Saccharobesus litoralis: one gene and its partner. The main gene of each other region encodes a partner of the protein of the gene in region 2 in a complex. Links are inferred from orthologs where the notes say so. Each region holds a gene or a part of one and is shown on either strand. Other genes may lie near its edges.

What was found.
Region 1: the proteins of C2869_RS20575 (region 2) and C2869_RS13575 are in contact, whole or in part, in a cryo-EM structure (PDB 8I8X), measured with the Escherichia coli proteins. The link is inferred for Saccharobesus litoralis from one-to-one orthologs.

What each region holds. Positions count from the first base shown.
Region 1 is NZ_CP026604.1:3,764,729-3,775,631, reverse strand. Bases 2,956-5,941 are described here. They hold C2869_RS13575 (MlaA family lipoprotein), read right to left. Parts: upstream 4,864-5,941; coding sequence 4,048-4,863; downstream 2,956-4,047. Other genes in these bases: ccmI (c-type cytochrome biogenesis protein CcmI), read right to left, coding at 4,899-5,941; C2869_RS13580 (DUF6170 family protein), read left to right, coding at 3,502-3,849; bfr (bacterioferritin), read right to left, coding at 2,956-3,243. Also shown: C2869_RS13600 (PIG-L deacetylase family protein), read right to left, coding at 1-632; C2869_RS13595 (extracellular solute-binding protein), read right to left, coding at 1,103-2,158; bfr (bacterioferritin), read right to left, coding at 2,302-2,769; more of bfr, read right to left, coding at 2,779-2,955; more of ccmI, read right to left, coding at 5,942-6,140; C2869_RS13565 (cytochrome c-type biogenesis protein), read right to left, coding at 6,133-6,660; C2869_RS13560 (redoxin family protein), read right to left, coding at 6,674-7,246; C2869_RS13555 (heme lyase CcmF/NrfE family subunit), read right to left, coding at 7,243-9,192; cytochrome c maturation protein CcmE, read right to left, coding at 9,194-9,694; heme exporter protein CcmD, read right to left, coding at 9,691-9,897; C2869_RS13540 (heme ABC transporter permease), read right to left, coding at 9,908-10,651; heme exporter protein CcmB, read right to left, coding at 10,656-10,903. UniProt on the Escherichia coli protein: Involved in a phospholipid transport pathway that maintains lipid asymmetry in the outer membrane by retrograde trafficking of phospholipids from the outer membrane to the inner membrane.
Region 2 is NZ_CP026604.1:5,382,501-5,393,372, forward strand. The notes cover bases 5,987-8,941. They hold C2869_RS20575 (MlaC/ttg2D family ABC transporter substrate-binding protein), read right to left. Parts: upstream 7,824-8,941; coding sequence 7,149-7,823; downstream 5,987-7,148. Other genes in these bases: murA (UDP-N-acetylglucosamine 1-carboxyvinyltransferase), read right to left, coding at 5,987-6,326; C2869_RS20565 (BolA family protein), read right to left, coding at 6,612-6,863; C2869_RS20570 (hypothetical protein), read right to left, coding at 6,869-7,147; mlaD (outer membrane lipid asymmetry maintenance protein MlaD), read right to left, coding at 7,856-8,323; mlaE (lipid asymmetry maintenance ABC transporter permease subunit MlaE), read right to left, coding at 8,326-8,941. Also shown: rplM (50S ribosomal protein L13), read right to left, coding at 1-224; cell division protein ZapE, read right to left, coding at 420-1,532; C2869_RS20545 (YhcB family protein), read left to right, coding at 1,820-2,257; C2869_RS20550 (DegQ family serine endoprotease), read left to right, coding at 2,389-3,726; C2869_RS20555 (trypsin-like peptidase domain-containing protein), read left to right, coding at 3,789-4,931; more of murA, read right to left, coding at 5,070-5,986; more of mlaE, read right to left, coding at 8,942-9,105; phospholipid ABC transporter ATP-binding protein MlaF, read right to left, coding at 9,105-9,911; C2869_RS20595 (calcium/sodium antiporter), read left to right, coding at 10,080-10,872. UniProt on the Escherichia coli protein: Involved in a phospholipid transport pathway that maintains lipid asymmetry in the outer membrane by retrograde trafficking of phospholipids from the outer membrane to the inner membrane.

The DNA of each region.
Region 1 (10,903 bases), 1.6 Mb from region 2 along the record:
TCAATTCGTAATTGCACCAATTCATTCGCAACAGGCTGGTAAATACGATAAGGATGCTTAAATTTTTCAGCCACTTTTTGCGCATGGTTCGCGCGTGCGTCAGACACCTGCACTTGTAAAAAGTAAGGGCTATTTTGATGGTCTCGCCAATAATTTAATGTTTGCTCGCCAATAAAGATATGATCTAAGTGGCCTGTTATTCCGGTTTTACCAAAACTAATAAAAAGTTCGTAGTGGCGTTTATCCGATAGCGATTTTAATTGCTGTTCAATTTGCTTAGCGTAATCAACAGCTTCAAGTTGTTTGTCATCCAAACGCCAAAAAATAGGTGGCAATTTAACCCCTAGCTTTTTTAATGCGGCAATACTTTCTTGCTCTCTAACTTTAGCCAAATTTGCACCGGAAAGTCCCCTGCCCGATCTGTCTTTACCAGCACCCCCCGAAGTCGCATATATCACTTGTATGTGTTTTTTTTGCTGGCTAAACAAAGCTAAAGAGCCACTTAACCATGTTTCGTCGTCTGGATGAGCTAGTACAACTAATACAGATTGGGTATTTTTTAGCCATTGCGGCTCAGCCGAAAAACAGCAAGCGCTCATAAAATAAAGTAAAAAAATTAAAAACTTAAACATAGCAACTTTATCATGTAACTAACACAACCTAATTAGGGGCTCGTCTTACTCTGTGCGAAAACAGAAAGAAGACTAGACAGCGCTATATCAGTATAGGATAGGTAAGAGTAAGATGAGCACTACAATTGCACGGCTAAGCACAATAATAGCTCGCATATAATCAAAAGAAACACGTATCGATTGAAGACTACGTTACGAATAAGCATTTTGTTTTCTCTGTTTTTGTTATGACTTAAATTAGGAATTACAACTGCTTATGTTAGTGCCACATCAATAATATTTTTATAGACGGTGTAAATATTGGGTTAACATAATGTAACTATTTGCATAGTAGGCAAACAGATAAATCAATTCAAGACTGAATAATTAGTTACTTATAGCGAATAATCATAATTAGATAGAGACGTGCTTTGCGTTGAGGCACATATTGAATGAAGGCTAACGACGCCCGTTAGCCTTTAGATGATAAATTAAAGATCAAATTGAACTTGATCTAATAATTTTAATGCATCGCTACGGTATTGACTGATTTTATCAATAGCAATTTTATCTTCTTTAAATGTACCCCAAGATGCCACTAATTCAGATAGTGCAACACCTTGTTTGACTGGATATTCCATATTAACCGAAGCATAGATTTGCTGTGCTTTGTTTTGAGTTAAAAACTCGATCAACTTAATGGCTGCATCTTGATTTTTAGCATGTTTAGTTAACACAACGCCACTCACGTTAATATGCGTACCACGTGAAGACTGGTTAGGGAAATTAATATTAACCGCATCAGCCCAGGCTTTTTGCTCGGTATCCATTACCATTTTCCCTAGGTAATAACTATTACCCAAAGATAGCGTACAAAGCCCTTCTTTAATCGCTTTAACTTGCGCACGATCATTCCCTTGTGGCTTACGAGCTAAATTCGCCTTAACACCTTCTAGCCATGCTTGCGTTTGCTCTACGCCATTGTGAGCAATCATAGACGCCACTAAACCTAAATTGTACGGGTGCTTACCACTGCGAGTACAGATTTGCCCTTTATATTTCGGGTCAGCTAAATCTTCGTAATTAATATTAGACAGATCACCTAAGGTTTTTGCCGAATAAATACTGCGCGTACGTTTAGTTAATGCAATCCATTGGCCATGCTCATCACGAAATTGATTGGGTACGTTTTGTTCAACTTCTGCAGAAACAATTTTTTGTGTTAATGCTTCTTCTTGTAATTGCAATAACGCACTAAGGTTAGACGTTAAAACAATATCAGCTTCTGTATGCTCACCTTCGCGCTTCAATCGTTCAATTAAACCTTTTTTAGCAAAAACCACGTTAGTTTTAATGCCAGTTTCTGCGGTAAAGGCTTCCAAGATAGGTTCAATCAAAAACGGTTGACGGTACGAATAAATATTAACAGTCTGAGTTTGAGCGACAGGTGGTTTTTCAGCCTGTTGCGATTCAACTTGTGCAGATTTTTGTTCAGAGCACGCAATTAGTCCTAACCCTAAAGTGAGTAGTGGTAGAAGTTTTTTCATGAGTTTTATTTTTATTAATGAGAATTGTTCTCAATTATAAGAATAGAGAAAAAATTTGCTAGTAAAATTAAAGCCAAATAGATAAAAGAAAGGTTATAAGAGATGATTAGGCGCAACGCACGCCTAATCATAAGCCCAAAAGACTACATTTGAGACTGTAAGTAGTTTGGTAAGCCCAACATTTTAATTAAACGCAACTGCTGCTCTAACCAATATGCATGGTCATTTTCAGTTTCTTCGAGTAGCGTTTCTAATAGATCACGGCTCACATAGTCTTGCTCTTTTTCACAAAGCGCAATGGTGTCTTTCAATAACTTACCAACTGCATATTCAACCTTTAAGTCGTTTTCTAGCATGCTGGGAACGTCGTTACCAATCAACAAACCATCGCGAGTTGTCATGTCTGGCGTACCCTCTAAAAATAGAATACGCTCAATGAGTTTTGACGCATGATCTCTTTCATCATCAGATTCATGAGCAATGCGCTCATACAATTTATTCAATCCCCAATCTTCGTACATGCGTGAATGAATAAAATATTGATCCATTGCCGACAACTCATTAGCCAGTAATGTATTTAACGCGTCTATAACTTGTTTATTACCTTTCATGGTTATCTCCTAAAGTTGAGCTTGCAGGTAATTTTCAATACCCATACTAGAAATTTGATACTCTTGGGTTTCTAACCAATCAATATGACCTTCTTCATATTCGAGTATCTCTTCCAGTAAATCACGTGAAACGTAATCTTGCGCTTTCTCACATTCAGCAATAGCTCGTTTTAATAATGGAACCTGCTCTAATTGAAACGTTAGATCACACTTAAGCATTTCATCCGTTTTTTCACCAATTTTTAACGTGCCTAAACGTTGCAAATTAGGTAATCCTTCTAAAAACAAAATACGCTCAATCAAATCATCGGCTTGTTTCATATCCTTAATCGATTTTTTGTAGCATTTTTCATTTAAAGCAGACAGTCCCCAATTTTTATACATACGCGCATGTAAAAAAAACTGGTTTATAGAAGTTAACTCGGCAGTTAGAACTTCGTTAAGTAAAACAATAAGTTGGTTATCTGTTTTCATCTTTAGTCAACGCCCCCTTGTTAGGCATATGTCCAGTTATTTCTGGAAGATGTCAAAAGTATAAACCCAATTTGACCTAAATCAACTTTTTTCTTTATTTTTCAATGGTTTACTAATAGTAAGCATTATCATTAGCAACATACTTATCAGCATTAATACCAATAGAAATAAACCTATCAATACATAACAAATGTTTCTATGTGCTTTTTACATCGGACGGTAAAATAAACGTTCAATAAATCGAGACAGCACTATTTTATGGCTTTATATTTTTCATCTTCTCAAGTACCTGCATTACAAAAGTATTCATTTTCAAACCGTATACAAATATTGGCCATTGCCATCTCTTTATTGTCTGTACCGCAAAAGCTATTGCTCAACATTGCTAAATTGATCATCTTAACTGCGCTTTTCTTTATTGTGGCAAAATTACAAGGTTGGACCATGTTACTGCCTATGGTCGCTATCGTCGTCACCTACCCTTTGGTAATAAACCCTATGATGCTGTTTATGGCACAGAAAAACTTAAAGCGAGCCATTGAAAAATATGAACACGAAGCGGCAAAACAAGCAGAAGATGAAAGCGAGCAAAACACAGAAAAATAAATATTAGCAAATAATAGTGAGTCAAAGCGTTCGTGCTTAGGGGTTGGTTCTAGTTGCAGAAGAAGCCTCATTACTAACCTCTATTTAGGTAAATTATAGAGCTAGCGCAGGCAATAGATCCTAAAATCTGCACGATAAGACTATATAAGCACGATATCGGGCTAATTGATTAATAGCCCGATATATTATGAATTAAGTTTAAAGTCCTTCTAATCCCTCAAGCTCCTCTTCAAAGGCTTCAAAATCCTCTAAGTCTTGCTTGCTCTCTTGCGGTTTTGCAACTTTGCCATCTTTGACTTTGTATTCTAAGCGTTGAAAATAAGCTTCTTTAACAAAAGTATATGAGTCAAAACTGTCCTCAAGTAAGGCTTCTTGATCCATCAACTGAATACGGGCTTCTAGTGCTTTAACTGATACACGCCCCACGCTTGCCCAAATATTCAAATCAGATAAAGGTAAATACATTCCGTCAACGACTCCACCAGCGGTAGTGCGTACATCTGTAGGGCCATAGGCTGGCATCATAAGATAAGGGCCCGTATCGACACCATAAACGCCTAGAGTTTCTTCAAAACTTTCATGTTTTTGCTCTAAGCCAAGCTTACTCGCAATATCAAAAAGACCAAAAACACCAAGAGTCGAATTAATGGTAAAGCGACCTAGACTAGTCAACGCATCGCTAAATTTCCCCTGCAATGAGTTATTTAAAATAGCTGCGGTTTCATCTAAGTTATCTGTCGCATTAACCAAACCTTTACGCGCTGGCAACGGCATATAATCTCGGTACCCGACAGCTACGGGTCTTAACACGTGTTTATCTAATACTTGGTAATTAAAATCCCAAACTTCACGGTTAATTGATTCCAATGGATCACGTTTATCAACAGTGTCACCACTTTCAACCTGTGAATTAGAAACCTGACTGGTCTGTTTATTAGACTCTTGTTCGGGGAGCGAACTACACCCTGAGGCTAAAATGGCAATAAAGGCCACTAAACTCGTTTTAAGCTGCATTGCTTTACCTAAGTATTTTCTTATACCGAACTATTTTAAAAAACGATATCTGTATTGCTATCTGAATTTAACGTAGTTAATGACGAGTGAAATTCAATTTCATCATCATCTAGTTTAACTTCTTCATCTTTTGAAAAACGAACACTGATATAAGCGGTTGATAGACTGCTTAAATTCATGCTGGCTATCATGGCATCTTTATCTGACAATACCACTTCGTTTGGTAAACCAGAGGCTAAAGGTATCTTTTTCACTGCAAAAGGCGGTCCTTTTTTAGCAGGTCTAGCAAAGACAAACAGCCATTGATACTGACCCACTTTATCTTTAAGTCCAGCCAATTTAACTGTCACCGTTTTGCTAGCAATAGAAGAAACCGACTCCATAGAATTATCAGCGACTTGCTCACCATTGGCTAAAGAAGGAATGGCCTGTAAAATTAGGCCGCGACGTTCATCATTGGCCGGTAGACGCTCGAGTACCTCAGCCATAATCACTTTTGCTATTTTATGGTTGCCTAACTGATTCTCTACATAACCAAGTAACATTGCAGATTCAACGTCACTACCATCATCACGTAACAACCCTTGCAGGACTTGCTTCGCTTTATGCAAATAATTATCTTGTTGAGTTGCAATTAACGTTTGCGCATAACTTAAACGCGTAGAGCGTTTATTCGGCTCCAATTTAAGTGATTGTTCAAGCGCTTTAATTGCCGCTTCGACATCATTAATTGAAGCAGCAACTCGGCCGAGTAATAACCACCCGATTGCATCATCCGGTTGTTCAGCAAGTTTGGTGCGCAAGCCTAAGTAAAAGGTTCGTAAATCTTCAAAAGTAACATCGCCACCTTGACCCATAACGATTTTTTGCCCTAAGTCAGCGCGCTGTGCAACCGCTGATTGCCATTGTTCCAATTGCTGCATTTTGCCTTGAAACAAATAAAAACCCATCGATAAAACCACAATGATAAAAGGCACCGCAATCACGGCGTTTAATTTAACACCAACTTGTTTAGTTTGTTGATTTTGCCGCTCTATTAAACTGGCAAGCTCAAGCGTTAAATCTTGAGTTGATTGCTCATATTCATCCTGAGCCATACGGTCAGCAACTAAATCTTCATCAAACTCTTGTTGTTTTTGTAGCAGAATTTTTTGTTCATTGTTTTTTAGTAATTCGTCGTTGTTTAGCTGCGCTTTACGCATACGACTAATGGGTAAAGCCAAGTACCCTATACTAATAAGCGATAATAGAGCTATTGCAAGCAATGCATCAGTCATCTTTAGCTCCTTGTTGTTTATTCTTGCTTAATAGTTCTCTAGCCTGCTGTAACGCGGCAGAACTAGGTTGGCTACTTTGCTCAACTACTGGTTTACTTTCTGAGTCGTCAGTTAAACTGGGGTGTTTTCTACGACTGCGCACAACGACTGTGGTAAACAATAGCCCCGCAACCAAAGCTGGGCCTAACCACAACCAAATAGTGATAGTATTTACTGGTGGTTTGTAAGTAACGAAATTACCATAACGTTGAACCATGTAATCAATAACATCGTCTTTACTTTTGCCTTCTTTAACAAGCTGATACGTTTTGTTTTTTAAATCTAAAGCGACTCCCGCATTAGAATCGGCAATGTTTTGATTTTGACATTTCGGACAACGTAACTCTTTCGTTAACTGTAAAAAAAGGGTTTGTTGTTTATCTGTTTCGAACTGATAATTTTCATGAACTTCAGCGTTAACCATAAAAATACAACAGCTCAATATTAAAGAAGATAAGCTTCTAATTAGAGTTGTATACATCTTGTAACCTTCCTTATTCAGCCAAAGCTTGCTCAAACAAGGGCTTAAGTTCTGATTGCCAAATACGCGAGTTTATATCACCTCGGCGATGCCAAATAATTTTTCCTGCCTTGTTGACTAAAAAACTTTCAGGTGCACCTGTAATGCCTAAATCAAGCGATAGATCGCGGGTTTTATCATATACGTTGTAGATAAATGGATCGCCTAACTGCCCTAACATTTGCTTTACTTCTAAACGCGTACTACGTATATCAACTTCACCAAATGCCGCATCGGCAGCATTATCATAGTAAACGCCCACAATCCGCATATTGTGCTGTTCGCGCAATTGAGTTAGGAATGGCAACTCAATACGACAAGTTACGCACCAAGTCCCCCAAACATTAACCAGTGTTACTTTTCCTATAAACTCAGATTCATCGCGCTGCACCTTACTATCCATCAAATCGCCTAAGTGAAATGCCGGAAAATCTCGATGTAAACTGACATTTTCTATATTGGTTGGATCAGAAAATAAGCCTTTATAAAAGAATACAGATATTGCTAAAAACGCAATTATTGGAATGATTAAATAGGTTTTCTTCATGAGACAGCAACCGTTTTTGAACGAAGAGATAACACTGTTCTGTAGCGTCTATCTGCAATACACAAAATTGCGCCAATACACATAAATATTGAGCCTAACCAAATCCAACGAACAAAAGGCTTAACATAAACGCGCACAGCCCATGAGCCATCGTCAAATTGTTCACCTAACGCTACATATAAATCTCGAGTAAATCCGGCATCAATCCCCGCTTCAGTCATAACAGAAGACTTAACTTGGTAGTAACGCTTTTCCGCGTGTAACGTAAACAAGCTGCTTTGTTTTTGCACACTAACATCAGCGACAAAAGAAGAATAATTAGGCCCTTTAACTTCGCGAATGCGATCTAAGGTAAATTGGTACTGACCTAAATTAACTTTGTCACTCTGTGCCATTCTCACGTCTTTTTCAACCGTGCCGAATGTTGTCAACGCAATGCCCGCAATTAAAAATGCAAAACCAACATGTCCCATCACCATCCCCCAATGAGACAAAGGCAATTTGCTTAAACGGTTTGGTTCACCTTTGGTATTCTGAATAATTTCCCAAATGGTTAAGACTGTTATCCAAAGTGCTAAAGTTACACCTAATAAAGTCCAGATATTGTCGATGGCGTATGCGAAATAACAGGTTAGCGCAAAAACTAAAGTCACAGCGATTGCCGATAAAATGGCTTTATTGTTACGTGTGAGTTTATCTTGTTTCCAGCGGATTAATGGCGCAATACCTAAAACCAATGAGAAAGGAACAAATAAATAGGCAAAAACATTATTAAAGAATGGTTCACCAATTGAGATCGAACCTAAGCCAATTTCTTTATGAACCAGTGGTAACAAGGTACCCAATAACACCACCACTAAAGCAACCACTAATAAAATATTATTGATAAACAACAAGACTTCACGCGAAAACAAACGGTAACGATGTGTACTGGTCACCTGCGATCCTCGTACAGCATACAAAGTTAAAGCGCCGCCAATAACAACTATCAAATAAGCTAAAATAAATAAGCCTCGTTCGGGATCGCTCGCAAAAGCGTGCACAGAGACCAAAATGCCAGACCGAACCAAGAAAGTGCCTAATAAGCTTAAAGAAAACGCGGTAATAGCAAGCAACAAAGTCCAACTTTTAAAGGCATTGCGTTTTTCCGTTACTGCTAAACTATGGATTAATGCAGTACCAGCTAGCCAAGGCATAAAAGAGGCATTTTCTACAGGGTCCCAAAACCACCAGCCACCCCAGCCTAATTCATAATATGCCCACCAACTACCTAACGCGATACCACAGGTTAAAAAGCCCCATGCAGCCAATGTCCATGGACGAGTCCAACGAGCCCAAGTTGCGTCAAGCTTGCCACTAATTAACGCTGAAATAGCAAAAGCAAAAGCAACAGAAAATCCAACATAGCCCATATAAAGCATAGGAGGATGAATGATCAAACCAAAGTCTTGTAGCAACGGATTTAGATCTCGGCCATCGACAGGATAAGCAGGAAAAGTACGATCAAATGGATTTGATGTGATTAAGATAAAAGCTAAAAATCCAACTGCAATAAATCCAAGTACAGAGATAACCCGAGCAACATCTTCATCGGCTAACTGGCGACTAAAAACAGAAACGCCCAATGACCAAAGTACTAAAATCCAAATCCATAATAGAAGTGAACCCTCATGCGCGCCCCAAACAGCGGACAAACGATAATACCAAGGAAGTAAACTATTGGAGTTATTAGCAACGTAAGCCACGGAAAAGTCATTGACGTAGAAAGCCCACGACAAACAAATAAAAGCCAATGTCACCAGCAAAAATGTACCCGAGACTAATGGCCTAGCTAATGATATTAATGCCGCATTACGTTTTTGTGCTCCCCACATTGGTAGGATAGCTTGAGCGATCGAGAAAAAAAGCGCTAAAATCAGCGCAAAGTGTCCAATTTCTGGCAGCATATTATTTTCCTAATTGCTCATCTGTGTAAGTCGGCTTTTGGTGCTTAACCCCTTTCATAGCCTCTGCCACTTCTGGTGGCATGTATTCTTCATCATGCTTGGCTAAAACTTCAAACGCCTCAATAACAGTCGCACTGCGTAAATGACCTTGCGCTACGATCCCCTGACCTTCTCTAAATAGATCCGGTAAAATACCGTTATAAGTTACGGTTACAACCCCACCAGAACCGACCAAATCAAAGCTGACATTAAGATCGGTATCAGAACGCTTCACTGAGCCTTCAACCACCATACCACCAATACGCAATCGTTGACCGACAGTCGGCATTATGGTTTTTTCTTCGCCCCCCTGTTCAATCACTTTGCCGTTTATGATTTCACCCGGTGTATAAAAGTAATCAATATTCTCACTGAGTGCGGTAAGAATAAGCGCCGTTGCGGCCCCAATACCTAAGACTAATATACTTGCAATTAATAAACGTTGTTTGCGTCTTGAATTCATAATGTCATTTCAGAGTTTTGTTGTTGACGACGTAATTTTTCAATACGTAGCTTTTCTTCTATTTGATTAAAAGTGGCTTTACGCTCTTTGATCGATAACCAATATAGTAAAGCCAACAGAGTAAAAACGAGCCCTACACCCGACCAAACATAGCCGGCATAGCCACCCATAGCGAAAAAATCATTAAGACTACTAAATTGCATATTCGCTCCGTTATTTTGCCATTTGTCGAACGAGTTTTAATACCCACTTGCGATGAGCTTCAGATTTAACCAATTCAGTAGCAAATCGATAACTCGTTAATGCTGTAAAGAGTAAAAAGAACCCTAAAATATTAATCAGCAATGGCCACAACATTTCTGCAGGCATTGATGGTTTTTCAAATTTGGAGATAGTGGCTCCTTGATGCAAAGTATTCCACCATTCAACTGAATAATGAATAATAGGTACATTGACAATCCCAACGACAGCTAAAATACAAGCGGCTTTGCCTCCTGTGCGTCTATCATCAAAACTAAAATACAGGGCAAAAACACCGATATATAAAAACAATAAAATTAGTTCAGATGTTAAGCGAGCATCCCACACCCACCAAGTTCCCCACATGGGTTTTCCCCAAATAGCCCCCGTCGCAAGGGCTAACGCTGTAAAAACGGCACCAATAGGTGCTATTGCGATAACGGCTAATTCTAAGGTGCGAATTTGCCAAACTAATGCGCAAAAACCCGCAATTCCCATTGATGTATAGGCGCCCATCGACCAAATAGCGGCAGGAACATGGAAGAAAATTAAACGATAAGATTCACCTTGCTGATAATCTGTTGGCGCAAAAACTAAGCCCCAAATTGAACCTATGATCAAACATAGTGCAGCAAAAGGCATGACCCAAAAGTAAATGCGATTCGAAAGTTCATACGCTTTTTCCGGTTTAGCGTAAGGATGTAACCATTTAAACATACGTTTAACTCATGACTAATTTTAAAGAATGTTCTGTCGCTATTGGCGCCAGAGTAATACCTAATACAGCTAGCCCTGTTAGCATCAGCATAGGGCCTTGTGCAGGAATACCCTGAGCCGCAGCATCAACCGCTGCCGAAGCAAAAATTAAAGCGGGTATTAGTAAAGGGATCACTAACAAGGCTAAAATACCACTACCTTTACGTGAACCAAGTAACATGGCACTTGCAATTGACCCCAAGGCAGTCATTA
Region 2 (10,872 bases):
TAGTATACTTTGTCAGTAAACTTAGCACCTGTAACCACAACTTTCTCGGCATTAACAACAACGATGTAATCACCAGTGTCAACGTGAGGAGTGTACTCAGGCTTATGCTTACCGCGTAAACGACGAGCGATCTCTGTCGCAATGCGACCTAATGTTTTACCTTCTGCATCAACAACATACCAGTCGCGTTGTACAGATTCAGCTTTCGCAGTAAAAGTTTTCATTATCAAATGAACCCAAACTCTAAATTCTTTATATTTGAGGCGTTCGCCTCCCCAATTTATGCCTGAAAACCCCTTCGAGAATTCAAAACAAAGGCCTGTCTAATGACAGCCTGGATGGGCTGGGGGCGCGCATTATACAAAAGAGGCTGATAAAGATCATCAACTATTTTGAAATTGTTGAAAAAATCGTCATCATTAAGGGATATGGGGGCGCGCTAAATATTCATGCGATTGCATTTCCTGCAACCGACTACGGCAACGTCTAAATTCAAACTCTAATGTACCACTACTGTATAGGTCTTCTATTGATACAGCTGATGAAATAATCAATTTAACGTTACGCTCGTAGAATTCATCAACTAGCGCTAAAAAGCGCCTAGCCGCGTCATCATTACTTTGTCCCATTTGTTTTACGTTGCTAAGTAAAACACTGTGGTAAATACGGCTTATTTCCATGTAATCAGTTTGACTACGTGCGGTTTCACAAAGGGCTGAGAAATCAAATAACGCCACACCATCACACTGCGCTCGACAACTTATCATGCGATGCTCAATTTCAACTTGAGTATCTCGCTCCACAGGCTCGACAGCTAATTGAGTAAAATATTTTAATAGATTTTGGTCGGCGATCTCATCAAGCGGTGAATGATAAATCTCTGCTTGGGTTAGCGTTCTTAAACGGTAATCAACCCCATGATCAACATTCACGACTTCACAATTTTGATTAATCAAGTCAATGGCAGGCAAAAAACGGGCGCGCTGCAAACCGTTTCGATACAATTCATCAGGCACAATATTGGACGTAGCGACTAGAACCACATCAAGTTTAAACAACTTCTCAAACAAACCGCCTAATAACATGGCATCCGTTATGTCTGAGACAAAAAATTCATCAAAACAAATGATTTTTGCTTCTTTAGCAAATTTAGCGGCAATAATATCCAGCGGATCGGCAACATTTTTCAGTAATTTTAGCTCGTCATGCACACGATGCATAAAGCGATGAAAGTGAACACGCATTTTATTGTTAAACGGCAAACACTCAAAAAACGTATCCACTAAATACGTTTTACCGCGACCAACACCGCCCCAAAAATACAAACCTTTAACCGCTTGCTGTGGCGGCTTAACAAATTTAGCTTTAAGTTTGCTAAAAAAGCTAGACGATGAGACTTGATCCTGAGCGACTAAATCATCATATAACCTTTGTAAATGATTAATGGCATTTTCTTGTGCTGGGTCGTGATGAAAGTCAGCGCGTTGGAGATCGGCTTGATAACAAGCTAAGGGCGTTTTTTTAGCAGACATAGTGTAATGATTGCTTGCCATTACTCGATATAGTCAAAGCGATCAGGTTTTAGGGGCAGGTTTCTAGTTCCAGACGAAACCTAAGTACCTACATCCATGTAGGCAAAGCCGTCAAGCTTCGAGACCCCATGAGCATATGCTCTATTATGTGATTGGGGCGAGTAAGCGCTGACAATGAACCATAAGACCTGAGTGAGAAGACTATAAATTGCAAGCTAAATGATTGAACATAAGCTAGAATTTACCATGCAGGCTGAAGTAAATGAACTAATAGAAGGTAATAAACTATGACATGGATAACGGGTGTACTTATTTTTGCCGTTGGTACATTAACTGGTTTTTTCGCAAACCGTTTCCTATCACTGAGTAGTCGTCAACAACAAGCGCTACAAAATGAATTACAACAAAACCAACAAGAGCAAGATGCACTTAAGCAAGAATTAAGCAACTATTTGGCCGGCGTTGAGCAATCATTTAAAACGCTAGCAGAGCAAGCAATGCAAGCCGCTCAAACTGCCAATACGTTTGGGGCTAGCGTCAAAGCGTCAGATTCAAAAGGGGAAGACTTTATTCCCTACTTTGGTTCAGATGTTAGTGAAGGGCTCAAAGAAACAAAACCAGTTGAGCAGTTAAGTAAAACAGTACAAAAATCTGATGAAACCAACGCTCCGCTCGATTACTCAGCGGGCAACTCAGGTATTTTAGTATCAGAAGAGAGTAAATAAATCCCTACTTTTCTGAACTTTTAAACCTAGCTTAAGTCTAGATGCATAACAAAAGGCCTGCTTATATGTAGAAAATATAACAGGCTTTTTTAATGAAATTAGTCAGTTAGTTACGGAGTTTTAATTTGATCATGTCGATTTTCAAATTTTCCAAAATATTAGTTATCTCGGCTTGTCTAGCCGTTGCCCCTATGAGTAACGCGGCAATTCCTTGGTTTGGTCAAGACGAAAAGCAACCTTCCTTAGCCCCAATGCTCGAAAAAACCACCCCTGCAGTGGTAGATATCATGGTACAAGGAACTAAAGCCGAAAAGCAGCAGTTACCTGAACCGTTACGACGCTTCTTTGGTAACCAGGCTCCGCAACGCGAAAGACCTTTCCGCTCGGTCGGTTCTGGCGTCATTATTGATGCAGATAAAGGCTATGTGGTTACCAACCACCATGTTATTGACGATGCTGATGAAATTATCGTGACGTTAAAAGATGGTCGCGAATTTGAAGCTAAGAAATTAGGCTCAGATCCGGAAAGCGATGTCGCATTGTTAAAAATAGAAGCTGATGATCTCACTGCGGTTAAAATAGCTAATTCAGACAAACTGCGGGTCGGTGATTTTGCCATCGCTATCGGCAACCCATTTGGTATCGGCCAAACTGTTACCTCAGGTATTGTTAGCGCGCTAGGGCGTAGCGTATTCGGTATGGAAAAACTAGAGAACTTCATTCAAACCGACGCGCCAATTAATAGCGGCAACTCAGGCGGTGCCTTAGTTAACTTTAAAGGCGAATTAATTGGTATCAACACTGCGATTATAGGCCCTAATGGCGGCAGTGTCGGCATTGGCTTTGCCATTCCTTCTAACATGATGAAAAACCTTGTTGAACAAATCATTCAATTTGGTGAGGTTAAGCGTGGCGTATTGGGTATATCCGGTCGTACCATAGATGCTGAATCAGCTAAAGAGTGGGGCTTAGATACACCGCAAGGGGCTTTTGTTGAACAAGTTTTCCCTGATACTGCAGCAGCTGAAGCTGGACTAAAACCAGGTGATGTCATTGTATCAATCAATGGTAAACGCAACTCAACCTTTAACGAACTGAGAGCCAAAATCGCGACCTTTGGTGCTGGTAAATCAGTAACTTTGGGAATTGTGCGTGACGGTAAAAATATCGAAGTGGAAGTGGTATTAAAAGAATCATCAGCAACTAAAGTTGAAGCAGCAGCTATCCACCCACAATTAGAAGGGGCTAAACTAAGTAATCATGAAGATGGCGGCATCACGATAGACAGTATAGCTGATGGCGCACCAGCGCAAATGATCGGCTTAGAGCAAGGCGATAAAATCATCGGCATTAACCGGATGCGGATCGACAACATTGCTGAATTACGGGAAATGTTAGATGGTAAGCGCGGCTCATTTTATTTAAATATTGTACGTGGCGACACCCCACTGTATATTTTCATTAGATAAGATACAGTCATAGTAGATACTCAAAGGGCTAGCTTACTGCTAGCCCTTTGTCGTTAATAGACATGAATATACAAAAAACCTTTGACCATATTAAAAATACCGTCACCTTTATCGCTAAATCGTTAGGTATTGGTTTCATTATCGCCGCTCTTTTGTTTGCTTTTTTTCCAGAACTCAAAAAGAACAATGCATTATGGCAAAGTTTTTTTGCAGCCAACGAACCCGATTTTCGCCCCGTGAGCTATGCCATGGCAGTCAAACGAGCAGCACCGGCTGTAGTCAATATTTATACCCGTACCACGCAAACCACCAATCGCTTCATCTATAACATTACACGCGAAGTACAGGGATTAGGCTCTGGGGTTATAGCGTCTGAAAAAGGATTTATCTTAACCGCTGCTCACGTTGTTAAAGATGCTGATTTAATCGGCGTAGCGTTACAAGACGGGCGTATTTTTGAAGCGCAGCTGATAGGAACCGATCCCGCCAACGACTTAGCTGTGCTGTATGTAGAAGCGAATAATCTGCCTGTCATTCCAATAAATAAAAACCGAGCTATTCAAACAGGCGATGTCGTACTAGCAATAGGTAACCCATACAACCTTGGTTTAACCATTACCCAAGGTATTATTGGCGCAACCGGTCGCTCAGGTCTTATGTCTAACAAAGCCATCAACCTTGATCATTCAGATTTTATTCAAATGGATGCGGCAATTAATGATGGTAACTCAGGCGGTGCCTTAGTTAACTCTCTTGGTGAGTTAGTTGGCATAAACTCAGCAAAGCTCGCACCACTCAACCAGCAAACAACCTCTCAAGGGATCTTTTTTGCGGTAAACGCTCACTCAGCATTAAAGATTATGGATAGAATAATTGAGAACGGTCGTGTAGTGCGCGGTTATTTAGGTATTTCTGGTAGCGCTTATGGTCTACCTTCGGAGCTTAAACAATCAGAAGAGGCGTTTGCTATTTTAGTCAACGAAGTCGAGAGCGATAGCCCCGCCGCACAAGCAGGCTTACAACCAGGTGATTTGATTTTTGAGTTAGCTGGTGCACCGATTGTCGAACCAAATGATGTGTTAGAGTGGTTAGATAACACCAAACCTGGAACACAAGTTAAAATTCGATTAATACGTAAAAATATCATCCTAGAAAAAACCGTCATCATGGGCGAAGACCCAATAACACGCCGCTTGCGAGACTAGTTATACAAAATTGGCGATGCGAGATTAGCTATGCAAGAGCGGTTAAATAACGTTGAAGTTGAACTATTTTACAACGAACAAAAAAGCCCGCATTAAATCGCGGGCTTTAAATCGAAAATCACATCACAAGTTTAAGCTTTAACTGACCCGCGTGACCTTAGCCCCCAAGCCTGCAAATTTTTGCTCTAAGTTTTCGTAGCCTCGGTCTAAATGATAAATGCGATCAACCACTGTCGTCCCTTCTGCGACTAAGCCTGCTATCACTAAACAAGCCGAAGCCCGTAAATCAGTAGCCATCACTTGCGCCGCTGACAATTGCTCAACACCGTGACAAATCGCGGTATTCCCTTCGAGCTCAATATTAGCCCCCATCCGATGCAACTCAGGCACATGCATAAAACGATTTTCAAATATGGTTTCTGTTACTTTTGCAGAACCGTTAGCAACACAATTTAATGTGGTAAACTGCGCTTGCATATCCGTAGGAAAGGCTGGATGAGGAGCCGTTTTAATATTAACGGCTTTTAATTCACGACCTGTCATATCCAAACTAATACTATCTTGCGTCGTTTCGATTAACGCACCTGCTTCTTTGAGCTTAATAAGCACAGCATCTAGCATTTCTGGGCGGGTATGAGTACAGCGAATTTTACCACCTGCAACGGCTGCCGCGACTAAAAATGTCCCAGTTTCTATGCGATCCGGCAAAATAGAGTGCTGCATACTTTGCAATGACTGCACGCCTTCAATCGTGATTTTATCCGTACCAGCGCCTTGGATCTTAGCCCCCATTTTAATTAGGCATTCAGCTAAATCGACAATTTCAGGTTCACGAGCGGCGTTTTCAAGTACGGTTGTACCTTCAGCCAAAGTCGCCGCCATTAATAGGTTTTCAGTGCCGGTCACTGTCACTGTATCAAATAAAATGCGTGCACCTTTTAAGCGGCCGTCCACTTTCGCTTTAATGTAACCTTGCTCAACAACCACTTCGGCACCCATTTGCTGTAAGCCATGGATGTGTAAATTGACCGGTCTCGCACCTATTGCACAGCCACCGGGCAAAGACACTTGAGCTTCGCCCATTCGCGCAAGCAAAGGACCAAGCGCCAAAATAGAAGCGCGCATGGTTTTAACTAACTCATAAGGAGCAATACTCGATGTCAAGCTAGACGCATCAAGTTGCACGCTATCGTTATCACATTGATTGCTTATACCCAGCTCGGCAAGTAATTTAAGCGTTGTATTGATATCTCTTAGTTGCGGCACATTAGTAAAAGTGACTTTATCAGCAACCAAGATACTTGAAAAAAGAATAGGAAGAGCGGCATTTTTAGCGCCGGAGATGCGTACATCGCCCGATAACGATGCACCACCTTCAATCTGCAATTTATCCATTAACGGAAAACCTGATGGTTAATGAGAGAATTATAATTATAGTCAAAGCGATCTGGTTTTAGGGGCAGGTTTCTAGTTCCAGACGAAACCTAAGTACCTACATCCATTTAGGCAAAGCCGTCAAAGCTACCGCGTCCTGCTAACGCCCCTCGCTTAAAGCGCCTACTTTTGGTACCTGCATCCATGCAGGCAAGCTTCGAGACCCCATGAGCATATGCTCTATTATGTGATTGGGGCGAGTAAGCGCTGACAATGAACCATAAGACCTGAGCGAGAAGACTATAACTAGAAATTTAAAAGCTTATGCTTACGATATTCTTCTTCGGTGAAGGCTTTAATGGCAACAGCATGAATAGTGCCATCAGCGATCATATCCATTAATGGGGCATATATCGCCTGCTGACGCTTTAATGAGCGTTGACCTGCAAATGATTCCGAAACGGCTACAATCTCAAGGTGAGAGCCTTCAGCTTTAACTTGAATATCGCTGAGGTCTAACGAATCGTTAAGAAGTTGTTTAATCTGTTCAAGATCCATAGAAATTATTCGATACCTAAAATGTCAATAACGTTACTAATGCTGGCTAACTTAACCAGCTCATCAGTAACATTATGCCATTTTAATTCGACGCCCGCTGCTTCTAATAGTAATTTTTGTTTAACAAGCCAAGCTAAGCCAGCGGTATCGGTACTAAATTCAGCCATATCTAAACTCAAAAAATCATTCTGAGGTTGTGGAATGGATAACCCTTTAAAGTTATCGAATCGGCTTAATTTGCCCACTAGCTTTACAACATCACTTTCTACGGTAATGCTTAACATACTATTGCGTATCCTGCTGCTTTAACACGAGAGGTTTTTCGGCTTTGCTTTTTAGATCGGCTATAACAGCCTTAATACCCGAACGCTTAATCGCCTCATTAATTTCTTTTCGTTTGGTATCTAACACTGAAATACCTTCGGCATCCATGTCGTATGCGCGCCAACTGATTGCACCAGTATTTTTATCTTCTCGCTTACGAAATTTAAAATACAAATCGATATCTGGGCGGCCCGGTTCTATGATTTTACTCTTAACTACCACAATATTAAGATTAGAAAAGTCTTTGCTTGGTTCAACCGCGACACTTTGTGTTTGACGATAGGTTGAAAATACCTGAGCGTAAACGGTTACCATGTAGTCTTTAAATACTTGAACAAATTCTCTTTTTTGTTCCGTCGACAGTTTTCGGAAGTGTTTATTGCCTAATACCTTATATGACGCATAGGTGTAATCAATATGCGGTAATAGCTCTTCACTAACAATCACTTTTAAATGATCAGGATTTTGCTTAATCGTATCTAATTCTTTATCAAATCGATTAAATGCACTTTGCGCCACATTTTTTAATAAAATATAAGGGTCTGCTTCCATGGCAGCTTGTGCCATAGACGAAATACCAATACATACAAAAACAAATGTTAGTGCAACGTACTTTTTAATTTTAACTAAGTTCATACTTTTAAATAACTCCTAACACATCCCTATGCTTAGTCATCGTTTTGACTAAATAAAAACTGTCCAATAAGTTCTTCTAATACTAACGCAGACTTGGTGTCTTCAATAAAACTACCCGGCGCTAATATTTCAATACCGTCGTCCACGAATCCAGGCTCTAAGCCTAAATACTGCTCGCCTAATAGACCTGCAGTTAAAATACTCAACGAGCTAGTCTCTGGGAAATCATTGTATTGTTGGTAAATATCCATAGTGACAACCGGCACATAATCGGTGCGGTCCAATGCAATACTAGAAACTCGCCCTACAACAACCCCACCAACCTTGACAGGACTTCTGACTTTCAAACCACCTATATTGTCAAATTTGGCTTTAAGCTGATAGGTTTCAGAACTACCAACAGAACTTGAGTCAGCAACTTTTAAAGCGAGCACTAAAAAGGCGATAAAGCCAGCTACGATAAACAAACCAACACCGAACTCCAATTTACGGTTTGTCATTATTATTCTCCAAACATCAATACAGTTAACACAAAATCTAATCCCAAAACAGCCAGAGATGAGTGCACAACGGTTTGCGTTGTTGCTTTACTAATCCCTTCTGAAGTGGGTATACAATCATAACCTCTAAAAATAGCAATCCAAGTGACGACAAAGGCAAAAACGACACTTTTAATAAAGCCATTCATCACATCGTCGCTGAAATCAACAGATGCTTGCATAACAGCCCAATAAGCACCTTCATCAACGCCAAGCCAGTCGACTCCCACTAAGTGTCCACCAAAAATTCCCACAGCGCTAAACATAAACGCTAACAGCGGCATGCTATAAAAACCCGCCCAAAAGCGCGGCGCAATAACACGTCTTAGCGGATCAACGGCCATCATTTCCATGCTAGTTAACTGCTCAGTGGCTTTCATTAACCCAATTTCAGCGGTTAACGCAGAGCCTGCACGGCCTGCAAAAAGCAAGGCGGTCACCACTGGGCCTAGTTCACGTAACAGTGACAAGGCGACCATAGGACCCAAGCTATTTTCTGCGCCATAACCTATGAGTATAGTATAGCCTTGCAGCGCTAAAACCATACCAATAAACAAACCACTAACGACAATAATCGCTAAAGACTGAACACCAACAACATATATTTGTCGAACAACCAAAGGAAAGGATTTTGAGATATTTGGTAATGCAAACAAGGCAAAAAACAGCATTACCCCAGCTCTTCCCATGGTTGTGACTTGCTGAATGACACCACGCCCTATTTGAGTTATCACTTGAGCTATCACAGCAAAACCTCTTTCAATTGTTGCTTAAACGGCTGTGCTTGAAAATGAAATGGCACAGGTCCATCAGCTTCACCTGCCATAAACTGATGAACTAAAGGCGACTGATGTGCACGTAACTGCTCTGGCGAGCCATAACCAATAATTTGTTTATTGGCAATAATATAAGCGAAATCAGCAATGGCCATCACTTCATGTAAGTCATGTGACACTATGATTGAGGTTAAGCCAAGCGCATCATTCAATGAACGGATGAGTTTTAACAAAACCCCCATAGAGATAGGGTCTTGGCCAACAAACGGCTCATCATACATAATCAATTGTGGATCAAGTGCGATAGCTCTAGCTAAAGCTGCTCGGCGCGCCATTCCACCCGACAACTCATTTGGCATTAAAGACGCTGCGCCACGTAAACCAACCGCATCTAACTTCATTAACACCATGCTACGAATAATATCTTCCGGCAGCTTTGTGTGTTCACGAATAGGAAAGGCGACATTTTCAAACACCGTCATTTCCGTAAACAAGGCACCACTTTGAAATAACATGCTCATTTGTTTACGAATATCGTAAAGCCCACTACGGCTCAGATTGGGGATATTTTTGCCATCAAACAGAATATTGCCAGAATCAGGGCGAAGTTGACCGCCAATCAATCGCAATAACGTGGTTTTACCTATACCACTAGGGCCCATCACAGCGACCACCTTCCCTTTAGGAATGGTCAAACTGATGTTTTCATAAATAATTCTGTCGTCGCGAGAGAAGGTTAAATCTTCTATTTGTACGAAATTTTTAGGATCCATGCACTGTCCTTGTGGACAAACTCAATGTCTTTCTCTAGTGTGGCGCGTCTTGCGATAAGACCGCAATTCTAACAGAAAGGTTGCAAATTAGTCAGACGAAATATTGTAAATTATTGTAGCGGTTTGGATATAATGCGTTACCAACTACCTTATAATTATTAATTTTACATGTTAGAAGCCATTTTATTCCTCATTTTGGGTCTTATCGGACTCGTATTTAGCGCAGATAAGTTCGTGTTTGGCGCCGCTGCTTTAGCTAAAAACTTAGGTTTATCATCACTCATTATTGGATTAACCATAGTTGCTATGGGCTCATCAGCACCTGAAATGATGGTTGCCGCAACTGCCGCACTCGACGGAAAAATAGACACGGCTATAGGTAATGCTATAGGTTCCAATATTACCAACATCACACTTGTACTCGGTTTAACCGCTATTTTAAAAGTTATTTCAGTATCCTCATCAACATTAAAACGAGAATTACCTTTAGTCTTTGTTAGCTCTGTTTTAGCGATTGCCGTAATTTACAATCAGGAATTCACACGCTTAGAAGGCATAATGTTACTTATCGCTTTCTTTGCAACTATAGGCTACCTCACTTGGCGGGCGCTTAAAAAGTCTAAAACAGACGAACCAGACCTTTTAGAAGACGAGTTGTCTGATGATGTACCAGAAGGTGTACCTATGCCTAAAGCACTATTTTGGCTAGCGTTTGGTTTAATTTTATTACCTTTAAGTTCTAATTTACTGGTTGATTCCGCAGTGACTATCGCCAAATATTACGGCTTATCAGATTTAGTCATTGGATTAACCATTATTGCTATAGGTACCTCTTTACCTGAACTAGCCGCTTCAATTGCCGGTGTGATGAAAGGTGAAGATGACTTAGCCTTGGGCAATATTGTTGGTTCCAATATTTTTAATGCCCTCGCAGTTGTTGCCATTCCAGGTATCATTGCGC